3 regions of the Streptomyces sp. NPDC050674 genome follow, and region 3 is predicted to be linked to each of the others. Evidence: riboswitches for the same ligand, from Rfam matches in the RefSeq annotation. Region 3 holds a riboswitch; each other region holds the start of a gene.
What was found. Region 3 has a riboswitch for cobalamin ahead of AB0I06_RS00690 (energy-coupling factor ABC transporter permease). Riboswitches for the same ligand answer to the same signal wherever they lie in the genome.

Region 1 (5,105 bases), on a different contig from region 3:
ACCCCGCGTGCCCCGTCGCAGCCGGCGACGAAGTCGCAGTGCGCGACCTGGCCCTCGCCCGTCTCGGGGCAGGTGTACGACACCCACGGCCGGTCGGTGTCGAGGTCGTGGACGCGCACGTCCCGGACCCCGAAGCGGATCGCGCCGCCCCGGACGCCGGCGTACTCCCGCACCAGGTCCGTCACCAGCAATGGCTGCGGATAGACGAAGTGGTGACTTCCCGTCAGCTCTCCGTAGGGGAACCGGTACCGCTCGCCGTCGAAGCGGAACTCGCACGCGGTGTGCAGCTCGGCGCGGTCCAGGAGGTTGCGGGCGAGGCCGCGCTTTTCCAGACCGCGTACGGCCCACTCCTCGATGACCCCGGCCCGGGGGCGCCGTTCGATGAACTCCCGGGTCTCCGTCTCCAGCACCAGACAGTCCACGGACGCGGCCCGCAGGATGTTCCCGACGGTCAGGCCCGCCGGACCGGCGCCCACGACAACGACCGGGAAACGTTGTGGGGCGCCGGAGTTCACGGGCGGAAGGGGGTGGGTCATGCGCACATTATGGAGGCCGGTCTCAGTGCACCGGCACCTCCGTGACGGCCACCTCCTCGATGCTCCGCTCTATCTCCGCGGGCAGGGAGGCCGAGGCCCGGGCCCAGTAGTAGATCGCCAGCGAGAACACGGCCACGACCAGCATGTCCCACCACAGCGTGAGGTGCCCCTGGCCGCCGAAACCGCCCTGCCAGGAGATGACGCCCATGCCCAGCAGGTAGACGGGCAGCCACTGGGCGGCCTTCCAGTCCAGGCGGGGCGCGTCCGGCAGGCCCTTGCGGGTGGCGTACCAGGCGTAGCCTCCGAGCAGGACGTAGCCGAGGACGATGGCCACGCCGAGCCGCCACAGCGTGTCCCAGGTGGACCAGTAGATGATGAGGTTGGCCACCACGAACGACAGGGGTGACACGACCGTGCCGCCGGGCAGGCGGTAGGGGCGTTCCCGGTGCGGCAGCCGGTCGGCGAAGACGCCGTAGGCCAGCGGGGCGCCCGCGTACATCAGCACGCTCGCCGAGGTGATGAAGCCGACCAGCTGCTGCCAGCTCGGGAACGGCAGGAAACAGACCACGCCCGTCACGAACGACACGATCAGCCCGAACCACGGCACGCCGCGCGCGTCGGTGCGGGCGAAGAGCTTCGGCGCGTAGCCGTTGCGGGCCAGGCCGTAGGAGACGCGGGACGTGGCCGTCGTGTAGATCAGGCCGGTGCCGCCGGGGGAGACCACCGCGTCCAGGTACAGCACCACGCTCAGCCAGCCGAGTCCCACCAGGGTCGCGAGCCCCGCCCACGGACCGCTGATGCCGGGGTAGTCGAGCTTGGTCCAGCCGTGCGCGAAGGAGCTCAGCGGCAGGGCGGCGATGAAGACGACCTGGAGCAGGACGTAGATGCCCGCGCCGATGACGACCGAGCCGATCGTCGCACGGGGCAGGTCCCGTCGCGGGTCACGGCTCTCGCCCGCCAGCTGGATCGCCTGCTCGAAGCCCAGCAGGGCGAAGATGATGCCGCTGGAACTGACGGCGCTCAGCACGCCATGGGCGCCGAACGGGGCGAAGCCGTGCTCGGTGAAGTTGCCCGGGTGGAAGTTGCCGGCCGCGATGATGAAGATCGCGGCCAGCGGCACCGCCACCTTCCACCAGGTGGCGGCGCTGTTGGTGTGCGCCAGGACGCGCACGCCGAGGAAGTTGACGACGACGAACACGGCCATCAGCACGACGGCGACAACGAAACCGCTCGTCGTGAGCGTGCCGTCCTTCGCGTGCTGGAGCCCCTGCGCCCAGTGCCAGTGCCCGGCGTAGCCGATCATGGCCTCGACCTCGATCGGTGCCACGGTCGCCGCCTGGAGCCAGGAGAACCAGCCGAACGACATCCCGGCCAGCCCGCCGAAGGCGTAGTGCGGATAACGGGCCGTGCCGCCCGCGACCGGGAACATGCCGCCCAGCTCGGCGTGCACCAGGGCCAGCAGCACGATCGCCACCGCGCCGATGAGCCAGGACAGGATCGCCGCGGGACCGGCCGCCACGACGGCCTTCTCGGCGCCGTACAACCAGCCCGAGCCGATGATGGAACCGACCGAGGCCCACATGAGCCCGATCAGCCCGACGTCCCGGCGCAGGCCGTCTCTTTCCATGAATACAAGGCCTCTCGGAGATGAACTCGGGGAGTTCGGCGAGCAAGAGGCCTCAGGTTAGGAACCGGCCGACCGGCCGCAGAAGACGCGTTGTGCAGCCTTGACCGGGTGCGGGTGTTTCGTGGGAAACGCTTCAAGAATCCTGTACACGGCCATGAGACAGCCGTGGGATCTCGATCGCCGGGCAGCGGTCCATCACCATCTCCAGACCCGCCGCACGCGTCCGGTCGTACGCCGTCTCGTCGATGACGCCGAGCTGGAACCAGACGCCCTTCGCGCCCTTGGCGACCGCCTCGTCCGCGACGGCACCGGCGAGGTCGCTGTTCACGAACACGTCGACGACGTCCACGTCGAAGGGGATGTCCGTCAGGCTCGCGTACCCCTGCTCCCCGTGCACCGTCTCGGCCTTCGGATGCACCGGCACCACGCGCTTGCCGAAGCGCTGGAGCGTCGCGGCGACGCCGTACGCCGCCCGCTGACGGTTCGACGACAGGCCCACCACGGCCCAGGTGTCGCCGAGCTCGGTGAGGATCCTGCGGACCGTTGCCTCGTCGCCGTACACCGGCGGCCTCCTCGGAATGTCGTGGACGAACTGCTGTCGGGGCAACGGCTCCGGGCGGGCGATGATTCCCGGGCGGGCCCGCGTGATAGCTTGCCGAGGCCAGTCGAACCCATGTACGTGGGTCAGGGAATCCGGTGCGAATCCGGAACTGACGCGCAGCGGTGAGGGGGACGGGCGGGGCCTCGGCCACTGGACTCCCTCGCGGACGTCCGGGAAGGCGCCCCGATCCGGAGGAACCCGAGTCCGAAGACCTGCTGGCGGCCCCCGCGGCCGTGCGCGGCGGGGGAGCACCGTACGACCGGGCTCCGCGAATGGGCCCTCGACGCCTGAGGACTGGTTCCCGTGCCCCTCGCCCGACCCGCCCGTGCCGCCGTCCTGCTGACGGCCGGTTCCCTGCTCCTGACCGGCTGCGGTGCCTCCGGTCCCACGACGGCGAAGGCCGCCGTCACGCTCTCCGACTGCGGCCACGAGGTCCGCGTCACGGCCGCCCCGCGGCACGCCGTGTCCCTCAACCAGGGCACCACCGAGATCCTGCTCTCGCTCGGTCTGGCCGACCGCCTCGCGGGCACCGCCACCTGGACCGACCCCGTGATGAAGGGGCTGGAGAAGGCCGAGGCGAAGGTGCCCCGCATCGCCGAGAACAACCCGTCCTTCGAACGCGTCCTGGCCGCCGACCCCGACTTCGTCGCCGCCTCCTTCGTCTCCACCCTCGGCAAGGGCGGCGTCGCCACCCGCGAGCAGTTCGAGAAGCTCGGCGTCCCCACCTACGTCTCCCCGTCCGACTGCGTCGGCAAGGACAACTCGGGCGGCGGCGACGGCGCACGCGACACCGCCCTGGACATCGACACCGTCTACGGCGAGGTCCGGGACCTCGCGACCGTGTTCGGGGTGAAGGGACGCGGCGACGCACTCGTCGCCTCCCTCCAGCGGCGCATGAAGAAGGCCACGGCCGGCATCGACGCCTCCGGCGTCACCCTCCTGTACTGGTTCGCCAACTCCGAGTCGCCCTACATGGCCGGCTGCTGCGGAGCGCCCGGCATCATCACCCGCGCCCTCGGCGCCAAGAACGCCTTCGGCGACACCCACCAGGAATGGCCGCAGGTCAACTGGGAGACAGTCGCCGACCGCGACCCCGACGTCCTCGTCATCGGCGACCTGACCCGCAGATCGCAGACCGCCGAGTCGGCCGCCAGGAAGATCGCCTTCCTGGAGTCCAACCCGGTCACCAAGAACATGGACGCCGTCCGGCACAAGCGGTACGTGCTGCTCAGCGGGCAGGCCATGAACCCCACCATCCGCACCGTCGAGGGCGTGGAGCGGGTGGCCGCGGGGCTGCGCCGGTTCGGGCTGGTGAAGTGACCACCCGCGATGTGCCGGGCGCCGGGGCGCGGCCCCGGCGCGGGGCCGGTCTCGCGCCGGCGGCGGCCGGGGCGGTCGCGCTCATGGCCTCCCTCGCCGTGGCCGTCACCATCGGTCCCGCCGACATACGGGTCGCCGACGTGTGGTCCGTGGTCGCCGCCCATCTCGGTCTCGGCAGTTCGCGGCTGACGCCGATCCGGGACGGGATCGTCTGGCAACTGAGGCTGCCGCGCACCCTGCTCGCGGCCGTGTGCGGGGCCGGACTGGCCGTGTGCGGGGCGGTGATGCAGTCGCTGCTGCGCAACCCGCTGGCCGACCCCTTCGTGCTCGGGGTGTCCTCCGGCGCCTCCACCGGAGCGGTCCTGGTCGTCGTGCTCGGCGTGGGCGGCGGTGCCCTCCCGGTCCCGGCGGGCGCGTTTCTCGGCGCCCTGGTGTCGTTCGCCCTGGTGCTGCTGCTCAGTCACACCCTCGGCGGCACCACCGACCGGGTCGTCCTCGCGGGCGTCGCAGCCATGCAGCTCTTCTCGGCGCTCACCTCCTTCGTCGTGCTGACCGCCGCCGACGCCGAGACGACCCGCGGCGTGCTGTTCTGGCTCCTCGGCTCGCTCGGCGGCGCCGGCTGGACCGACGTGTGGCTGTGCCTGGCCGTGCTGGCCGTGGCGCTGGTGGTGTGCCTGGCGTACGCCCGTACCCTCGACGCCTTCGCCTTCGGGCAGGACGCGGCGGCCGCGCTCGGGGTGTCCGTCGCCCGCACCCGTCTGGTGCTGCTGTGCGTCACCGCCCTGCTCACGGCGGCGCTGGTCAGCTCGGCCGGGGCGATCGGCTTCGTCGGGCTGGTCCTGCCGCACGCCGCCCGCGCCCTGACCGGGCCCGGGCACGCCCGGCTCCTGCCGGTCACCGGCCTCGCCGGGGCGGTGTTCCTGGTGTGGGTCGACACCCTGGCCCGCACCGTCCTGGACCCGCAGGAGATCCCGGTGGGGGTCGTGACGTCGCTGATCGGGGTGCCGGCCTTCGTGGCGGT
Region 2 (5,105 bases), on a different contig from region 3:
GCGCTGGGCTCCGCCCTGGCCCTCTTCATGTACCCGCACTCCATCACGGCGACGCTGTCCTCGAAGAGCCGTGAGGTGATCCGCCGCAACACCACGATCCTGCCGCTGTATTCGCTGATGCTGGGTCTGCTGGCGCTGCTCGGGTTCATGGCGATCGCGGCCGGGATCAAGGTGCAGAACGGGCAGCTGGCGATCCCGCAGCTGTTCGAGACGATGTTCCCGGACTGGTTCGCGGGCGTGGCGTTCGCGGCGATCGGCATCGGCGCGCTGGTGCCGGCGGCCATCATGTCCATCGCGGCCGCGAACCTCTTCACCCGCAACATCTACAAGGACTTCATCAAGCCGGACGCCACACCGGCGCAGGAGACCAAGGTCTCCAAGCTGGTGTCCCTGTTGGTGAAGGTGGGCGCCCTGGCCTTCGTCCTCACCATGGACAAGACGGTCGCCATCAACTTCCAGCTGCTGGGCGGCATCTGGATCCTGCAGACCTTCCCGGCCCTGGTCGGCGGCCTGTTCACCCGCTGGTTCCACCGCTGGGCGCTGCTCGCGGGCTGGGCCGTCGGCATGGTCTACGGCACGGTCGCCGCGTACGGCGTGGCCTCCCCGACCCAGAAGCACTTCGGCGGCTCGGCGAAGGAGATCCCCGGCATCGGGGAGATCGGCTACATCGGCCTCACGGCGTTCGTCCTGAACGTGGTGGTGACGGTGGTCCTGACCTTCGTCCTCAAGGCCCTGAAGGCCCCCGACGGCGTCGACGAGACCAAGCCGGAGGACTACACGGCCGACGCCGGCGACCCGGGCGTCCAGGTCGAACTGCCGCCCGCCACCGCGGGATCCGCCCACTGACGTCCCCGCCACACCCCCCGCGGGCCGCCGAAACGCATGGCGTCGGCGGCCCGCCCGCGTATACACACTCCTGCCATGGACTTCCGGATCGACCCCGCACGCCCCGCCCACCACGCCGTCCTCGGCGAGATCACCGCCCGGGCCTACCTCGACGACGGCCTGCTCGACTTCGGCGAGAGCGACGCCTGTCTCGCCGAGCTGCGTGACGTCGCCAGGCGCGCCGCCGCCGAGGTCCTGGTCGCCACGGCCGACGACGACGTCGTCGGTGGCGTCACCTTCGTCCCCTCCGGCGGCCCCATGGCCGACATCGCCCGGCCCGGCGAGGCCGAGCTGCGGATGCTCGCGGTGGCCCGCGCGGCCCGGGGGCGCGGCATCGGCGAGGCCCTCGTCCGCGCCTGCGTCGACCGGGCCCGCGCCACCCCGGGCTGCCGCGGCATCGTGCTCTCGACCCAGCGCACCATGCGCTCCGCCCACCGCCTCTACGAGCGCGTGGGTTTCGTCCGCACCCCCAAGCGCGACTGGAATCCCCTCCCGGAGCCGGACGACATCACGCTCCTCACCTACGCGCTGACCCTCTGAGAGCGGCAGCGACACAACATCTGGGGGTGCCTTTGGCGCCCGACACAAGATGTATGCTCGTGCTCGCTGTCGCCGCAGGGGAATCCGGTGCGAATCCGGAACTGTCCCGCAACGGTGTACCCATGCCCTTTCACATGTGTATGGGTGTCAGTCCGAGGACCTGCCGACAGCGCACCCGGCCACCCGGCCGGTGTGCCTGACGTCCGGGCCTCGCGGAATGGGCCGGTGGACGCGACGCCGCGTGCGCTCGTGTGCTCCTCCCTGCCCTCGACGAGGCCCCGTGCCGAGCGAGGGAGAGCCCCACGTGACCATCGCGCCAGCCGAACCGGTCTCAGCCGCCGAAGAGGAGCAGGACGCTCCCGGTGCCGCGTTGCTGCGGACCCTGACCGAGCTGACCGCCGACCTCCCCGACACCGATCCCGGCCGGGTCGCCGCCGCCGCGCTGCGCGGCCGGTCCTCGCGTGCGGCCTCCGCCGAGATGATCGCGGAGTTGCGGGAGCTGGCGACGGAGGCCGCGGCCGGTCTGATCTCCGAGGACCCCGCCTACTCCCGGCTGGCCGCCCGGCTGCTGACCATCGGCATCCGCGAGGAGGCCGCCTCCCAGGGCGTCACGTCGTTCACCGAGTCCGTCGCGGTCGGTCACCGCGAGGGGCTCATCGCCGACCGCACCGCCGCGTTCGTACGGCTGCACGCGGCCCGGCTCGACGCGTTGATCGACACCGGCGCCGACGACCGCTTCGGCTACTTCGGCCTGCGCACCCTGCACAGCCGCTACCTGCTGCGGCACCCGATCACCCGCAAGGTGATCGAGACGCCCCAGCACTTCATGCTGCGCGTGGCCGCCGGTCTGGCCGAGGACGACACCAGCCGCTCGGTGGACGAGGTCGCGGCGCTCTACCGGCTCATGAGCCGCCTCGACTACCTCCCCTCCTCCCCCACCCTCTTCAACTCGGGCACCCGGCACCCGCAGATGTCGTCCTGCTACCTCCTCGACTCCCCCAAGGACGAGCTGGACTCCATCTACGACCGGTACCACCAGGTGGCCCGGCTCTCGAAGCACGCCGGCGGCATCGGACTGGCGTACTCCCGCATCCGCGCCCGGGGTTCGCTGATCCGGGGCACCAACGGGCACTCCAACGGCATCGTCCCGTTCCTGAAGACCCTCGACGCCTCGGTCGCCGCGGTGAACCAGGGCGGCCGGCGCAAGGGCGCGGCCGCGGTCTACCTGGAGACCTGGCACGCCGACATCGAGGAGTTCCTGGAGCTGCGCGACAACACCGGTGAGGACGCCCGCCGCACGCACAACCTGAACCTCGCGCACTGGGTGCCGGACGAGTTCATGCGGCGGGTGAACGCCGACGGGCAGTGGTCGCTGTTCTCCCCCTCGGACGTGCCCGAGCTGGTCGACCTGTGGGGCGAGGAGTTCGACACCGCCTACCGGGCGGCCGAGGCGAAGGGACTGGCGAGGAAGACCCTGCCCGCCCGTGAGCTGTACGGCCGGATGATGCGCACCCTCGCGCAGACCGGCAACGGCTGGATGACCTTCAAGGACGCCGCCAACCGCACCGCCAACCAGACGGCCGAGCCGGGTCACGTCGTGCACTCCTCCAACCTCTGCACGGAGATCCTGGAGGTCACCGACGACGGGGAGACGGCGGTCTGCAACCTGGGCTCGGTCAACCTCGGCGCGTTCGTGACCGGGGGCGACATCGACTGGGAGCGGCTGGACGAGACCGTCCGTACGGCCGTCACGTTCCTCGACCGGGTCGTCGACATCAACTTCTACCCGACCGAGCAGGCGGGCCGTTCCAACGCCCGCTGGCGCCCGGTCGGCCTCGGCGCGATGGGTCTGCAGGACGTCTTCTTCAAGCTGCGTCTGCCCTTCGACTCGCCCGGGGCCAAGGCGCTGTCCACCCGTATCGCCGAGCGCGTCATGCTCGCCGCGTACGAGGCCTCGGCCGACCTCGCCGAGCGCAACGGCCCGCTGCCCGCCTGGGAGAAGACGCGAACGGCCCGGGGCGTGCTGCACCCCGACCACTACGACGTGGACCTGACCTGGCCCGAGCGCTGGGCGGCCCTGCGCGAGCGGATCGCCACGACCGGCCTGCGCAACTCCCTGCTCCTCGCCATCGCGCCCACGGCCACGATCGCCTCCATCGCGGGCGTCTACGAGTGCATCGAGCCGCAGGTGTCCAACCTGTTCAAGCGCGAGACGCTGTCGGGCGAGTTCCTCCAGGTCAACTCCTACCTGGTGGACGAGCTCAAGCGGCTCGGCGTGTGGGACGCCCGCAGCAGGGAGGCCCTGCGCGAGGCCAACGGCTCGGTGCAGGACTTCGCCTGGATCCCCGAGGACGTCCGCGCCCTCTACCGCACGGCCTGGGAGATCCCGCAGCGCGGTCTGATCGACATGGCGGCGGCCAGGACCCCGTTCCTGGACCAGTCCCAGTCCCTGAACCTGTTCCTGGAGACGCCGACGATCGGCAAGCTCTCCTCGATGTACGCCTACGCCTGGAAGTCCGGGCTGAAGACCACGTACTACCTGCGCTCGCGCCCGGCGACCCGTATCGCCCGTGCCGCCCGGGCCGCCGTCCCCGTGCAGGCCACCCCGGACCCCGAAGCGGTCGCCTGCTCCCTGGAAAACCCCGAGTCCTGCGAGGCCTGCCAGTAATGAGCACCCAGAACCTTCTCGACCCCGGCTTCGAGCTCACCCTGCGCCCCATGCGCTACCCGGACTTCTACGAGCGCTACCGGGACGCCATCAAGAACACCTGGACCGTGGAGGAGGTCGATCTCCACTCCGACGTCGCCGACCTCGCCAAGCTCTCCCCCGCGGAGCAACACCTGATCGGCCGGCTGGTCGCCTTCTTCGCGACGGGTGACTCGATCGTCGCGAACAACCTGGTGCTGACGCTGTACAAGCACATCAACTCCCCCGAGGCGCGGCTGTATCTGAGCCGTCAGCTGTTCGAGGAGGCCGTGCACGTCCAGTTCTATCTGACGCTGCTCGACACCTACCTGCCCGACCCGGAGGACCGCGCGGCGGCCTTCGCGGCGGTGGAGAACATCCCGTCCATCCGCGAGAAGGCGGAGTTCTGCTTCAGGTGGATGGACTCGGTGGAGAAGCTGGACCGGCTGGAGACCCAGGCCGATCGCCGCCGTTTCCTGCTCAACCTGATCTGCTTCGCCGCGTGCATCGAGGGTCTGTTCTTCTACGGCGCCTTCGCCTACGTCTACTGGTTCCGCAGCCGGGGCCTGCTGCACGGCCTCGCGACCGGCACCAACTGGGTGTTCCGCGACGAGACGATGCACATGTCCTTCGCGTTCGACGTGGTCGACACCGTCCGCAAGGAGGAGCCGGAGCTCTTCGACGACGAGCTTCAGGAGCAGGTCGTCGACATGCTGCGGGAGGCCGTCGAGGCCGAGCTGCAGTTCGCGCGCGACCTGTGCGGGGACGGCCTCCCGGGCATGAACACCGAGTCGATGCGGCAGTACCTGGAGTGTGTCGCCGACCAGCGGCTCACCCGCCTCGGCTTCGCTCCGGTCCACGGCTCGGAGAACCCCTTCTCCTTCATGGAGCTCCAGGGCGTTCAGGAGTTGACCAACTTCTTCGAGCGGCGGCCCTCGGCGTACCAGGTGGCGGTGGAGGGCACCGTCGACCTCGACGAGGACTTCTGAGCCGG
Region 3 (5,105 bases):
CGCAGGAGTTCCGCCGCCGCCGCGCCCCATGGCAGCCGTAGCCCGGCCTCGCGCAGCAGATCGGTGCGGGCCAGTGCCGTGGCCGCGGGTCCGGTGCGGACACCGGAGGGGGTGAGGAGCGCCGCGTCGTCGGCCCAGCGCAGGGCGAGGTCGACGTCGTGCGTGGCCATCACCACCGTGGTGCCGGCGGCGCGCAGTCCGTCGAGGGTCGTGAGCAGCCGTTCCTGGCCTTCGGGGTCGAGCCCGGCCGTCGGCTCGTCGAGGACGAGCACCCGCGGTCGCATCGCGACCGCGCCCGCGATGGCGGTGCGCTTGCGCTGCCCGTAGGAGAGCAGATGGGTGGGCCGGTCGGCCAGGGCCGTGATGTCCAGCGCGGCGAGCGCCTCCGCCACCCGCGCCCGCACCTGCGTGTCGTCCAGGCCCAGGTTCAGCGGCCCGAACGACACGTCCTGCTCCACCGACGCCGCGAACAACTGGTCGTCCGGGTCCTGCACCACCAGCTGCACGGTCGTCCGCAGCAGGGTCAGACCCTTGCGGTCGTACGACACCGGCCGCCCTTCGAGCGTCAGCCGCCCCTGGTGGGGCCGCAGTCCCCCGGAGAGCAGCCGCATCAGCGTGGTCTTGCCGCTGCCGTTGCGGCCGAGCAGCGCGAGCGCGCGCCCTTCGCGGATCTCGAAGTCGAGGCCGCTGAGCACGGCCGGGCCGTCCTCGTAGGCGAAGGACGCGCCCCGCAGGGCGACGAGGGCGGGCTCGCTCATGTCAGCGGCCTTTCCAGTACGAGGGTGAGGACGGCCAGCCCCGCGAGCAGCGCGCAACTGGCCGTCGTGAAGCGGACGGAGACCCGGGCCTCGGGCACCAGGACGCGCAGGGTGCCGTCGTAGCCGCGTCCGGCGAGCCCGGCCTGGAGCCGGGTGGCCCGGTCGAAGGCCCGGACGAACGCGGCGGCGCCGAGCCCGGCCAGGGAACGCCACTCCGCGGCCCGGCCCGTGTGCCCGAGCCGGGCCGCCTGGGCCTCCCGGATGCGGCGCACGGAGTCCAGCAGCAGGAAGCTCATCCGGTACGTCACCAGCGCGACGTCCACGACGGGCGCCGGGATCCCGGCCCGGATCAGGCGCGGCAGCAGGTCGGACAGGGGTGTGGTGAAGGCGAACAGCAGCACGCCCAGGGAGGCCGCCGAGGTGCGCAGCAGCAACTCCCCGGCCCGGACGGGGCCGTCGGGGGCGAAGGAGAAGAAACCCCCCGGCCCGCCGACCTGGACCAGCAGGGTGACCGCGCCGGTCACGCAGAAGCCCAGTGGCACCCGGTAGGCCCGCCACAGCCGCCGCGCGGGCACCCCGGCCGGCCCCAGCAGCACCACCAGGGCCGTCAGGAGCACCAGGGCCGCGCCCGGCCAGGGCGGCAGGGAGATCGCGAGCACGGTGAGGCCGAGCCCGAGCACGGCCTTGTCCACGGGATGGCGGCGGCGCCAGCGACTGCTGTGCGCCGCCGCGTCGATCGGCAGCACCCGGGATCAGTCCCGTTCCGCGGCGGACTTCGCGGCGGCGCCGGACAGCGCGCTGTCGGTCTCCCGCTCCAGCGCCCGCCGCTCACCCTGCCGGCGTCCCCGGCGCAGACCGAAGTAGTAGGCGAGGACACCGGTGCCGAGGGCCGCCTGGAGCGCGAAGAGCGCCGACTCGATCTCGCCGGACGGCGGCTCGTACAGCGGCGAGAACCACGGCTCGTAGTCCGGCTTCAGCTCGGTTATCGCCGTCTCGGCCTCGGAGTCGGAACCCGTGAACGGCTCCTTCTTGTGGTCACCGAGGCCGAGCGCCAAGGGCAGCACCGCGAGCGCTGCCACGGCGGCGAGCAGCATCAGGTTGATCTTCGTGTTCCTGGTCACCGGGCCACCGCCTCCGACTCGGCAGGGGCCTGCTTGTCGGCGAGGAGCACGCCCAGCCGGGTCAGTTCGCCCTTGCTGGACTGCACCAGCAGCCGCATCACGAGCACGGTCAGCAGGCCCTCGCTCACCGCGAGCGGGATCTGGGTCACGGCGAAGATGGAGCCGAACTTGGCGAGCGCGCCCAGGAAGCCGCTGCCCGGGTCGGGGAACGCGAGCGCCAGCTGCACGCTGGTGACGCAGTAGGTGGACAGGTCGGCGACGAACGCGCCGCAGAACACCGTCACCATCAGCGGCACGTCGTAGCGCCGCAGCAGCCGGTAGACGGCGTATCCGGCCCAGGGGCCGACGATCGCCATCGAGAAGACGTTGGCGCCGAGCGTGGTCAGACCGCCGTGCGCGAGCAGCAGCGCCTGGAAGAGCAGGGTGATGGTGCCCAGCACCGCCATGATGGGCGGCCGGAACAGGATGGCTCCCAGGCCCGTGCCGGTCGGGTGCGAGCAACTGCCGGTGACGGAGGGCAGTTTCAGGGCGGACAGGACGAAGGTGAAGGCGCCGGACGCACCGAGGAGCAGGGTGCTCTCGGGGTGCTCGCGCACTTCACGGGTGAGCGACCGGACCCCGTGGACGACGAACGGCGCCGACGCGACGCCCCAGGCGACCGCGTGCGCCGGAGGAAGGAAACCCTCGGCAATGTGCATGGCTCAGCAGACCCTCTCCAGCACCTCGTGGATGGTTGACGCGCCTTGGCCGGTCTCCTGGCTGACGGGTACCACCGCCCGGACTCCGCCTTCCCGGGTCACAAGGACCCAGTGGCTGCCCGTGAGGGCCGGAGCCGGACTTCCCGATTCACAGTGGCGAGGGCCGCACCGGCATCACACCGGATTTCCCGTTCACCAAGGCCTGGTGACAATAAGGCCGGGGTAAGGGCGATGACAAGCCACCCATGGGGGCGCGCGAGGGGGCGTCCGCTCGCACGCCGGCGCATCCCCCCGCTGATCCACGCGCTGCGCGCACGGCCGCGTCGTCCGGCGTCCGGGCCGTGTCAGTCGTCGCCGCCCTCGTCCCCGCCGTCGTCACCCTCCCCGTCCTGCCCGGCCTGCGGGTCCTGCGGGTTCGGCTGCGCCGGGCCGCCGTCACCCGCCTCCTCCGCCGGAGGCGCGGCGCCGGGCGGGGCCGCGGCAGGGGTCGGGGAAGCGGCCGGCGCGGACGCGGTGACATCGGCCACGGTTCCGGTGGCCGGCGTGCCGGCTGCCCCCTGGCCGGACCCCGGACCGGCCCCCTGGCCGGATGCGGGCTCGGTGGAGGGGGACGCGGCGGAGCCGGCGGACGGCGTCGCGGCCGGACTGCTCGCGGACGGGGACGCGTCGGGTTCCGTGCCCTCCGCCGTGGTGTCGGGGGAGAACCAGCGCATGCCGATGAGCATCGCGGCGAGGAAGAGGGCCGCGGCGGCGGCCGTCGCGACCAGCCTCGGCCGGTTGCCGGGACCGCCGCGCCCGCGCGAGCGGCCCGAACGCCCCGCCTGGGCCGCCCGGGCCGCGGTGCGGTGCCCCGTGGTCGCGGGCAGCGCGTACGTGGTCGGGCTGCCCGCCTCGGCGGCGTACCGGCCCGGGGGCGCGGACAGCGCCGTCGGCGCGGGCCGCGGCCGCAGCGGCGGCGGCGAGACCTCCGGCAACGGCTCGGGCAGGCCCCGCCAGGCGCCCCCGGCGAACCACTCGGCGGCCTGCTGGGCGGTGGGCCGGTCCTCGGGCTGCTTGGCGAGCAGCCCGAGGAGGTAGTTCTCGAACGCCGGGGGCAGTCCGGAGACACCGAGGTCGCGAGGCGGCACGGGGGCCGAGTCGAGGTGCTGGTGGAGAAGGGCGACGGCGGTGTCGGCCTGGAACGGAGGACGGCCGCTGAGCAGTTGGTAGAGCACACAGCCCAGGGAGTACATGTCGGAGGCGGGCCCGGCGGGCTTGCCCAGGGCCCGTTCGGGCGCGAGGTAGAGGCCGGTGCCGACGATCTGGCCGGTGGCGGTGAGCGCGGCGCCCGGGTCGTCGAGGAACCGCGCGATGCCGAAGTCACCGATCTTCAGCGTGCCCTGGGTGTCCAGCAGCAGGTTGGCGGGTTTGACGTCCCGGTGCACGATGCCCTGCCCGTGGGCGGCGGCGAGCCCCGCGGACGCCTGCGCGGCGAGCCGGGCCACCTCCTCGGCGGGAAGCGCGCCGGACTTGGTCAGCACCCCGGCGAGACTGTCGCCCTCGACCAGTTCCATCACGAGGTACAGCCGGTTGTCGTACTCGCCGAAGTCCAGGACACCGACGACGTTGGGGTGGTTGAGACGCCCGGCGGTCTGCGCCTCCAGTCGGAACCGGGAGGTCGCCGTGGCGTCGGTGTCCTGGGGCAGCAGCAGCTTGAGGGCCACCGCTCTGGCGAGCGTCTCGTCGTACGCGCGCCAGACCTCTCCCATTCCACCGCGCCCGATCTCAACATCCAGCCGGTAGCGGCCCGCTAGCAGCACTCGTCCTCGTCTCATGCGTGTGGGAAGGTCGTCGCCGCAGGCCGAACTCCCCGCTCGTGCGCGGGGATTGGCAGGGGCGCCGCAGCCGACCCAGGATACTGGCGCGGTATGACCACGGAGCCCCACAGCGGTGTCCCCGGACGGTACGGCCGCGGAAAACGCCGGGCGGGACGGCCGCACGCCGGGTGACACCCCCGCGCACCCGGTTCCCGCCGCGCGCGGGGCGCCTCCCGACCCCGTTTCAGGCCGTCGCGCCCGCCTCCTTCACCCGGCGCGGCAGCAGGAACACGGCCAGGGCGGGTACGGCCGCGAGGACCAGCCACGGCACGGCGGGCGGCAGGCCCAGATCGAGCAGGGAGCCCGTGGCCGCGCTGCCGGCGAGGACGATCAGGCCGGAGACGGACGACAGCGCACCCATGTAGAGGCCGAGCCGCCCCTCCTCGGCGAGGTCCGGCACCCAGGCGCGCGCGGCGGGTACGACCAGCATCTGCCCCACCGTGAGCAAGATCACGAAGCCCGCGGCCGGCAGCAGCCCCGCGGTGCCCGTCCAGCCCGCGGGCCGGGCGGCGGCCACCACCGCGAAACCGGACGCGATCAGCAGCAGTCCGGCGGCCATGGAGTGGCGCAGATCCAGCCGCTCGCCCGCCCAGTGGGTCACCGGCAGCTGCGTGAAGACCACCAGCACCGAGGACAGCGCGAAGAGCCAGGACAGGGGCGCCTGGGAGCCCG

Region 1: it holds a riboswitch for cobalamin, as region 3 does, so the genes downstream of both, AB0I06_RS21750 (ABC transporter substrate-binding protein) here and AB0I06_RS00690 (energy-coupling factor ABC transporter permease) in region 3, are expected to answer to the same signal.
Region 2: it holds a riboswitch for cobalamin, as region 3 does, so the genes downstream of both, AB0I06_RS04275 (ribonucleoside-diphosphate reductase subunit alpha) here and AB0I06_RS00690 (energy-coupling factor ABC transporter permease) in region 3, are expected to answer to the same signal.

The regions. Positions count from the first base shown of each region.
Region 1 is NZ_JBFAIG010000013.1:7,270-12,374, forward strand. It holds gene AB0I06_RS21735 (4-hydroxybenzoate 3-monooxygenase) at 1-536, opposite strand, end outside; gene AB0I06_RS21740 (APC family permease) at 559-2,163, opposite strand; gene AB0I06_RS21745 (CoA-binding protein) at 2,297-2,725, opposite strand; cobalamin riboswitch at 2,809-2,999, shown strand; gene AB0I06_RS21750 (ABC transporter substrate-binding protein) at 3,068-4,084, shown strand; gene AB0I06_RS21755 (iron chelate uptake ABC transporter family permease subunit) at 4,168-5,105, shown strand, end outside.
Region 2 is NZ_JBFAIG010000002.1:209,634-214,738, reverse strand. It holds gene mctP (monocarboxylate uptake permease MctP) at 1-846, shown strand, start outside; gene AB0I06_RS04280 (GNAT family N-acetyltransferase) at 922-1,425, shown strand; cobalamin riboswitch at 1,462-1,608, shown strand; gene AB0I06_RS04275 (ribonucleoside-diphosphate reductase subunit alpha) at 1,730-4,093, shown strand; gene AB0I06_RS04270 (ribonucleotide-diphosphate reductase subunit beta) at 4,093-5,100, shown strand; gene AB0I06_RS04265 (hypothetical protein) at 5,013-5,105, opposite strand, start outside.
Region 3 is NZ_JBFAIG010000001.1:148,477-153,581, reverse strand. It holds gene AB0I06_RS00705 (ATP-binding cassette domain-containing protein) at 1-758, opposite strand, end outside; gene cbiQ (cobalt ECF transporter T component CbiQ) at 755-1,504, opposite strand; gene AB0I06_RS00695 (energy-coupling factor ABC transporter substrate-binding protein) at 1,511-1,879, opposite strand; gene AB0I06_RS00690 (energy-coupling factor ABC transporter permease) at 1,876-2,577, opposite strand; cobalamin riboswitch at 2,607-2,792, opposite strand; gene AB0I06_RS00685 (serine/threonine-protein kinase) at 2,922-4,325, opposite strand; gene AB0I06_RS00680 (MFS transporter) at 4,618-5,105, opposite strand, start outside.